Regions from separate parts of the Vibrio casei genome, predicted to be linked through region 1. Evidence: predicted binding sites of a transcription regulator. Region 1 holds the regulator's gene; each other region holds the start of a gene.
What was found. The regulator PurR, encoded in region 1, represses purine synthesis genes. The targets are predictions, from matches to a motif close to TNANGNAAACGTTTNCNTNA.
Positions count from the first base shown of each region.

Region 2: guaB (IMP dehydrogenase) is a predicted target of PurR. The motif match lies at 889-908, and genes of this name have one in related genera.
Region 3: metK (methionine adenosyltransferase) is a predicted target of PurR. The motif match lies at 1,222-1,241, and genes of this name have one in related genera.
Region 4: VCASEI_RS07430 (phosphoribosylaminoimidazolesuccinocarboxamide synthase) is a predicted target of PurR. The motif match lies at 1,093-1,112, and genes of this name have one in related genera.

Region 1 covers NZ_AP018680.1:1,235,579-1,237,792, forward strand. The annotation lists gene VCASEI_RS05960 (ABC transporter substrate-binding protein) at 1-599, opposite strand, end outside; gene purR (HTH-type transcriptional repressor PurR) at 799-1,803, opposite strand; gene elyC (envelope biogenesis factor ElyC) at 2,032-2,214, opposite strand, start outside.
Region 2 covers NZ_AP018680.1:2,129,499-2,131,712, reverse strand. The annotation lists gene xseA (exodeoxyribonuclease VII large subunit) at 1-695, opposite strand, end outside; gene guaB (IMP dehydrogenase) at 1,044-2,214, shown strand, end outside.
Region 3 covers NZ_AP018680.1:623,149-625,362, reverse strand. The annotation lists gene tkt (transketolase) at 1-931, opposite strand, end outside; gene metK (methionine adenosyltransferase) at 1,441-2,214, shown strand, end outside.
Region 4 covers NZ_AP018680.1:1,550,589-1,552,802, reverse strand. The annotation lists gene VCASEI_RS07430 (phosphoribosylaminoimidazolesuccinocarboxamide synthase) at 1-994, opposite strand, end outside; gene VCASEI_RS07420 (hypothetical protein) at 1,175-1,582, opposite strand; partial or broken gene aqpZ (aquaporin Z) at 1,887-2,214, shown strand, end outside.

The DNA.
Region 1 (2,214 bases):
CTGGTGCCATGAAATTGAGGTGGTTTTGGATAGGTAATTCGTCCAGGATGCGCTTTGGCATAAGTAAGTAAAGCAAGGGCGGACATAGGAGGCGATGGCAGCTTTTTTGTGTCATAGATATACACCAATTGGCCCACACCCCAAGGCGCTTCTAAGCCGTTGGTCGGCTCTGCAAAATCTGTCGTGACAGGGAGTGATTGATCAACTTTCTCCCAGTTCGGAAGAGCGTCGACAAAAGGCCCGAAGAGTAATTGGTTATGCTTCATGGATTTGAAATTTTCACCATTGATCCAGACGACATCGACACTGCCATTACTATTTTTATTCGCCGCTTTTTCGGCTAAAAGGCGGGTTGTGGTTTCCGCAATGTCACTGACTTTTACATGATGAAGTGTAATCCCATAGCGTTGCTTAACTTGCGAGCTTGCCCAGCGAAGATAATCATTAATTTCTTGGCTTCCTCCCCAGGCATTTAAATACACATCTTGTCCTTTCGCTTTTACTTCAATAGATTGCCAATCCGATAACGTGTCGGCGTGAGACATAAAAGGTAAAGTTGTGGAGAGTGTTAACGCACAGCTAAGCAAAAAATGTTTCATACAAATCCTATGTAATGGTACATGTTGTAATAGAAGACAGAACTAAAAGGAAAAAAATTTCATTATTTCTAATAAATTAGCGCCTTAAAAATGCCATCTATGAGGGTAAGAGCTATCCGGCTCAATGGGTATTTTAGTAAATAAAAACCAGCGACAGGCGCTGGTTTTATAGTTTAGTCATGCTTATTATTGTTGTCTGTTATTTTAATGTTTTTACCGTTGAACGTTCAAGAATTTCAGGAAACATTTCAAATACTTGCTTCGCATGGTCTTTATCTTTGATTCGTTCTAGAAGAATTTCGACAGCATTCTTACCTAAACGACGCTTAGGTTGGTGAATCGTGGTTAATGGTGGTGAAAAGTAAGCCGATAGATCAATGTTGTCATAACCAATGACGGAAATGTCTTCTGGAATATTGATTCCTTTTTCTTGTAATCGACTCATTAGGCCGAGCGCCATAATATCATTGAAACAGAAAACTGCCGTTGGTCTTTTTTCCATAGCCAGAATTTTATCCGCTGCGATGACCGCTGTATCACATTCAAAATTACCTTCTAATAACCATTCTTCAGGTAACGATAAATCTTCTTCAGCTAAAGCACGTTTACAACCGGCGATACGTTCTTTACATGCCATTTTCTCAAAATGACCACTTAAGCACGCAATATCGGTATGACCATGGTCGAGCAAATAGCGGGTTGCTAGGTAACCACCGGCTTCGGAGTTATCAACAATTTTATCGGCTTTCGATGTCTCAGGCCCCCAATCCATAACCACCTTGGGGATGTCTGGATGACCATCTAGCATTTCGCGTAGTTCTTCATCAAGATCGGAACACATTACCAATAATCCATCGACACGTTTTCCTGCAAGCATACGGATATAATCGCGTTGTTTGTCGACTAAACCACCGGTATTACACAAAATGAGAGTATAGCCTTGACGATAGCAATAGCTTTCTACGCCATCGACCACTTCTGCAAAGAATGGATTGGTTGATTGCGTAACTAACATCCCAATCGTGCTGGTGGTATTACATTTTAAGCTACGAGCCACCGCACTTGGGGCGTAATTAAGTTGTTTAACGGCCGCCATGACTTTTTCTTGCGTTGTTTCTGCAACAAAACGAGTCTTATTGATGACATGAGACACGGTTGTGGTTGAGACTCCAGCAATGCGTGCGACATCTTTAATTGTAGCCATAGTGAGTTTCCCTTGTGCGGATGTTACTGAATCTTGTAATAGAACAAGCGACTAAAAAGATAAAAGTCGCCTTTTATGAGCGACTTAGGATAATTTCATATTATTTAACCACTGATTTTAGTCTTAAAAGACAGTGCTGACAATCAAATGGCGTACTTTTATCGATGAAAGCAATCGTCGACGCCAACGATTGCTTTCTAGGTTTTAAGAAAGGAGATACTGAAACTATTATTCTAATGTAGTGGTCGGCTCTGTGGTTACCGGTTCAGTCACTAAAGTATTGCGAATAGAAAGCCACCAGCGACCAAGTTGTTCATGCCAGAATCGTTCGCTTTGTTCTAGATATTTAGCTTGAGGAGTGAAACGATCCCATGCTTCATTAATGTTATCAAAGGCGAGGTAATTGGTTGG
Region 2 (2,214 bases), 890 kb from region 1:
ATGGGTATTTGGCTTGCTGCAATTGTCCTTGCCACAATTTCATGGTTAAAGCACCACAGATCTTCCAATGAACCCCCACCTCGACCAACAATTAAAATATCACACTCATTACGAGTGTTTGCTCGTCCAATTGCCTGCGCTATTTTAAAGGGGGCATCTTCTCCTTGCACAACAGTAGGGTAGATAATAACGGGCAAGCTAGGATCTCGGCGTTTTAATACATCTAAGATGTCATAGAGTGCTGCGCCTGTTTTCGAGGTAATTACCCCAATACACTTTGGATTTTTCGGCAAAGGTTGCTTTAAGCTTTGAGCAAATAAACCTTCACCAGCCAGTTTCATTTTTAATTCATCGAACATTTGCTGTAGGCGACCATCTCCCTCTGGCTGCATACTTTCAATAATAAGCTGATAGTCACCGCGAGGCTCATATAGTGATAAACGAGCTTTGACGAGAACTTGATTACCATTGGCGGGTTTAAAGACGACTCGTCGATTATTCCCTTTAAACATGGCGCACTTCACTTGTGCTCGAGAATCTTTAAGAGAGAAATACCAATGCCCAGAAACTGGGGCTGAAAAATTAGAGAGCTCACCGACTAGCCAAACGATCCCCATTTCATTTTCTAGCAGCATTCGGACTTCTGCATTTAAACGAGAAACGGTAAATATATTTGGATTGGTATTAGAGCTCATGGCGGTGGTTAATCTCAATTATAGGGTTACAAATAGAAGCTTAGTATAGCGGTATTTGATCTTTAAATACGAATCTAAGGGAGTGCCAACCTAGAAATAACGGACAAATAGAACCTGTATTATACAATTTTCAGCCACTTGAATACGATTTTACATTATTCACTAAATTTTAATAAAGAAACTATAAAAACGTCTAGTCAAACGATTGCGCGAGGCGTATAATCCCGCTGCAATATCAAATCCCAAATTTATTTTGTTATGCGAAACGACGAAATGAATTTATCGCTGATGGGTTTAGACTCAAAAAGTGGGATTTATCCTTCTAACACTCTTATGTGAGATATTGCAATGTTACGAATCGCTAAAGAAGCTTTAACGTTTGATGACGTACTGCTCGTCCCAGCACACTCCACTGTTCTTCCAAATACAGCTGATCTTCGCACTCAGTTGACTAAAAAGATCACCCTTAATGTACCAATGATCTCTGCCGCTATGGATACGGTAACAGAAGCTCGTTTGGCTATTGCTTTAGCTCAAGAAGGCGGTATCGGTTTTATTCACAAGAATATGTCGATCGAGCAACAAGCTGAAGAAGTTCGCTTAGTAAAAATTTACGAAGCGGGTGTGGTTAGCAATCCTGTGACAATCCGTCCTGATGAAACCATTGCTGATGTAAAAGCATTAACCGAGAAACACGGTTTTGCTGGTTTTCCTGTTGTGACACAAAGCAACGATCTTGTCGGTATTATTACCGGTCGTGATGTGCGTTTTGTAACCGATTTAACTAAAACTGTTGAACAAGTAATGACACCAAAAGATCGCCTTGCTTCTGTAAAAGAAGGCGCATCAATGAGTGAAGTTCAGCAATGCATGCAAGCCTATCGTGTTGAGAAAGTATTGGTCGTCAATGATGCTTTCCAACTGTCAGGCATGATCACGGCAAAAGATTTCCAAAAAGCGGAACGTAAACCGAACGCTTGTAAAGATGAGCGCGGCCGATTGCGTGTTGGCGCAGCGGTTGGCGCAGGCGCTGGTAACGAAGAGCGTGTTAAAGCGTTAGTTGAAGCTGGCGTTGATGTGCTATTGATTGACTCATCACATGGTCACTCGCAAGGCGTACTTGATCGCATTAAAGAAACACGCGCACTATATCCTGATCTACAAATCATCGGTGGTAACGTAGCAACTGCAGCGGGGGCGCGTGCTCTTATCGATGCAGGTGTTGATGCGGTTAAAGTGGGTATTGGCCCGGGTTCGATTTGTACTACTCGTATCGTAACGGGTGTTGGCGTTCCGCAAATTACGGCTATTTCAGAAGCGGCAAGTGCAGCAGCTGAATTTGGCATTCCTGTGATTGCTGATGGTGGTATTCGTTTCTCTGGTGATATCTGTAAAGCGATTGCCGCTGGCGCATCTTGCGTCATGGTTGGCTCTATGTTTGCAGGTACAGAAGAAGCCCCGGGTGAAGTAATTCTTTTCCAAGGTCGTTCTTACAAGTCTTACCGTGGTATGGGTTCAC
Region 3 (2,214 bases), 610 kb from region 1:
CAAACTTCTCATTCCATGCTGCTTCTTTTGCTGCGCCTGCTTCTTTTGCATCCCACTGAGCATAAATGTCAGAAGGGATTTCGAAAGGACCGTGTGCCCAACCAAGTTGCGCTTTAGTTGCAACAATTTCATCAGCGCCAAGTGGTGCGCCGTGACAATCGTGTGTACCTGCTTTATTTGGAGAACCAAAACCAATAACCGTTTTAGTACAAATTAGCGTTGGACGAGGATCCGCTTTTGCTGCTTGAATGGCAGCTTCAATCGCATCTGAATCGTGGCCATCAACACCAGGAATAACATGCCAACCATAAGCTTCAAAACGCTTAGGCGTATCGTCTGCAAACCAACCTTCTACGTGACCATCGATAGAAATACCGTTGTCATCCCAGAACGCAACCAATTTACCTAGACCTAGCACACCCGCTAAAGAAGCCGCTTCGTGTGAAATACCTTCCATCAAACAACCATCGCCTAGGAATGTATAAGTAAAGTGATCAACGATGTCGTGACCTTCTTTATTAAACTGTGCTGCAAGAGACTTTTCAGCCAACGCCATACCAACGGCATTCGTAATACCTTGGCCCAGTGGGCCTGTTGTGGTCTCTATCCCCGGAGCATAACCGTATTCAGGGTGGCCTGGTGTTTTTGAATGCAATTGACGGAAATTTTTCAATTCCTCAATTGGCAACGCGTAACCAGAAAGATGAAGAAGAGAATAAATCAGCATAGAGCCATGACCATTTGAAAGAATAAAACGGTCACGATCCGCCCACTCAGGGTTCTGTGGGTTGTGGTTTAAATGGTTACGCCAAAGAACTTCAGCGATATCGGCCATCCCCATTGGGGCGCCCGGGTGACCCGAATTGGCTTGTTGAACACCATCCATGCTTAAAGCGCGGATTGCATTTGCTAAATCTTTACGAGACGTCATGTCTGCTCCTGAGTGCATAAGCGGTTTTATTTAAGGTTGGATAAAGTGTACTAAATTCATTTAACCCACTTTGTGGACGGTATTGTCGCAAAGCACCGTAATGACTGCAAACATTAAGGCACGTATATTTTCGTTTTTGTGATTCTTTGTCGCCTTTTTTTACCTCGCCCACACTTCCCTACATTTAACTGGAATCTAAAGAAAATATAGGGTTAGCAACGCAAACGATACCGTACAAAGGATCACTTACGCTTCAAAAATTAAAATAAAAAAATTATCTCTTTTTATCGGTAAGCAATCGTTTTCCTGTGAACCAACTAAAAAAAGGCTTGTAATTCGACCAATGAAAACTAAAATAGACGTCTAGATGTAGAAACACCTACAATATGAACTGTTTTTAAAGAAGGCGCGATTCATAGCAAAAGCTATATAAGAACGCGTCTTTTCTAACTCAATTTAATTCATTATCAAACAATGAATTTGCGTGATTCAAAGTGGAGCACTCACACATGGCTAAGCATTTATTTACTTCAGAATCTGTATCTGAAGGTCATCCAGACAAAATTGCCGATCAAATTTCAGATGCCGTCTTGGATGCCATCCTAGAGCAAGATCCAAAAGCACGTGTGGCGTGTGAAACTTACGTTAAAACCGGCATGGTAATGGTTGGTGGTGAAGTCACCACTTCAGCATGGGTTGATATCGAAGAAATCACACGTGAAACCGTTCGTGAAATCGGTTATGTCCATTCAGATATGGGTTTTGATGCAAATTCTTGTGCTGTATTAAACACTATTGGTAAGCAATCCCCAGACATTAATCAAGGCGTTGATAAAGCCGATCCTAAAGATCAAGGCGCTGGTGACCAAGGTATCATGTTTGGTTATGCTTGCAATGAAACCGAAGTGTTAATGCCTGCACCTATTACTTACTCTCATTTACTTGTGCAAAAACAAGCAGAAGTACGTAAAAGTGGCAAACTGGATTTCTTACGTCCAGATGCAAAATCTCAAGTAACCTTCCAATACGATCAAGGAAAAATTGTCGGTATTGATGCTGTGGTTCTTTCGACTCAACATTGTGATTCAATCTCAACACCTGAACTACGTGAAGCGGTAATGGAAGAGATCATCAAACCAGTTCTTCCTTCTGAGTGGTTAAATAAAGAAACCAAATTCTTCATTAACCCAACCGGTCGTTTTGTTATCGGTGGTCCAATGGGTGACTGTGGTCTTACTGGTCGTAAAATCATCGTTGATACTTACGGTGGCGCAGCTCGTCAT
Region 4 (2,214 bases), 320 kb from region 1:
TTTTAGAAATCTTCATTATCTCTTCTTGAGGCAGAGAATTGTGTTTGGCAAGTGCAAAACGTTCATCCATACGGTTCTTGTTTAAAAGAATATCAGGATCAGGAAAATAGTTTAGTAAGAATTGACGAAAACCTTCTTTTGAGTTTTCAACGATATTACCAGCTTGGTATTCTGTCTTGTCCCAGATACGAGAAGAGTCTGGTGTCCCAACTTCATCCATATAAATCAGTCTTTCATTACCAGTTGCATCGTTAACGTATCCAAATTCAAACTTGGTATCGACAAAAATTTGATCAACTCTATCTAGAGCTTCACTAATCACTTTAAAGCCATCCTTTAAGAGTTTCTCATAATGAGTAATATCTTCTACTTTTGAAAAGTTAAACGCTTGAAAGCTTGCTTCAATATTATCTCTAGACACATTTACATCATCAGCTTCAGGGACATTGGGAATACCTTTCAAAATGCCTTTTGTTGATGGTGTAATAAGAAGTTCAGGTAATTTTTTATCTTTTTCTAATCCTTCGGGAAGATTAATGCCACAAAACTTACGTTCGCCTTTTTCATAAGCGCGCCACATTGAACCAGTAATATATTGGCGACAGATTGCCTCAATCATGATAGGTCTAGCTTTTTGAACGATCCAAATAAATGGATGAGGAATATCGAGAATATGACTATCTGCAAGTTGGTTGTCTTTGAATAATTGAAACCAATGATTTGAAATTGCATTTAATGCAGCACCTTTTCCTGGTACCCCATTTAACCCACCTTCACCATGCCAAATACAATCAAACGCCGAAATGCGATCACTGATTACCATAATGGCTAATGGTGCATTGTCAGCAACATTGTAACCCTTTTGTTTTATAAGGCGATGGCTGTCTTCTTCGGTTAGCCAATAGACAGAACGCACTTTTCCGCTATGCACAGGTTTATCAGTACGAATGGGAAGGTCGTCATTCACGGCTAGTACTTGGTTAGCAATGCTCATTTCCATATTCCTAATTGAGGCTAGGCTTAAAAACAGGTATGAAGGTTACATACCAGAAAGCGGCATAATAACAGAACACGGCTTATTTCTTCCAGTTAAAAAGCAAACGTTTGCTCTCTATTTTTATGAATCGAATTATTTACGTAATTTCACCATAACAATGGATCTACTTTGAAACGATTAATGCAGATTTCGTGTCAAGGTTTGGCGAATATGTTGATCCATAAAAAAGATTTCACAACTCACTTGTTTTGCTTTGAGCGTTAACTCATTTTTTTCTTCCTCTGTGAAATTATCACCAGAGACGATAGCACTAGCATTCTGTGCCTTGAGGGCTTTTAAAATGATGTCTTTCTCTGACATTGAAGTGGACGCTTTAATTTTAATTACTTTATTCGTATCAATACCAAAGGCTATGAGTTCAGAGGTAGTTGGCAGAGTTGCTTCTGAAGTAAAGAGTAACCAACTCGGGCGTTTAGAAAGCATAGATAAACGAGATAATAGTGGGCTGCTGGCTGAGAACATATCTTCATTGGAAGCAAGCGTAGCTGATGAATGATTAAGTAAAGCTGTATTGTGAGTAAACATAATTAACTGTCCATATATCCATACTGTATAAATAAACAGTATATCTAGTTTGGTGTTAGATCAAGTCATTTATTGAGCGATTTATGATTAACTGTGATTAATGTCACTTTTAATTTATGGTTTTTAAAAACTGATGTAATAATTGATTACTTATAAATCATTAAAAATTAATAGTTTATAAAAAATGCAGCATAAGATGTCTTGTTTTTCCATATATGACTACTTATTTTGTGCTGTTTTAATTATGCGTAGTTCTCAATTACACACTATTGTTATTTTGGGATTAAATTCATAGGAATAAAAAATGAATAAATATTTAGCAGAATGTTTTGGTACGTTTTGGCTAGTACTTGGTGGGTGCGGTACTGGCTGCAGCATTTCCTGATTTAGGTATTGGTTTTGTCGGTGTTTCACTTGCATTTGGTCTAACGGTCTTGACGATGGCTTTTGCTATTGGTCATATTTCAGGTTGTCACCTAAATCCAGCAGTATCTATTGGTTTATGGGCCGGTGGTCGCTTCCCAGCAAATCAACTTTTACCTTACATTATTGCTCAAGTTGTTGGTGGTATTATTGCCGGTGGCGTACTTTACGTGATTGCATCAGGCCAAGCTGGCTTTGATCTTGCGGCA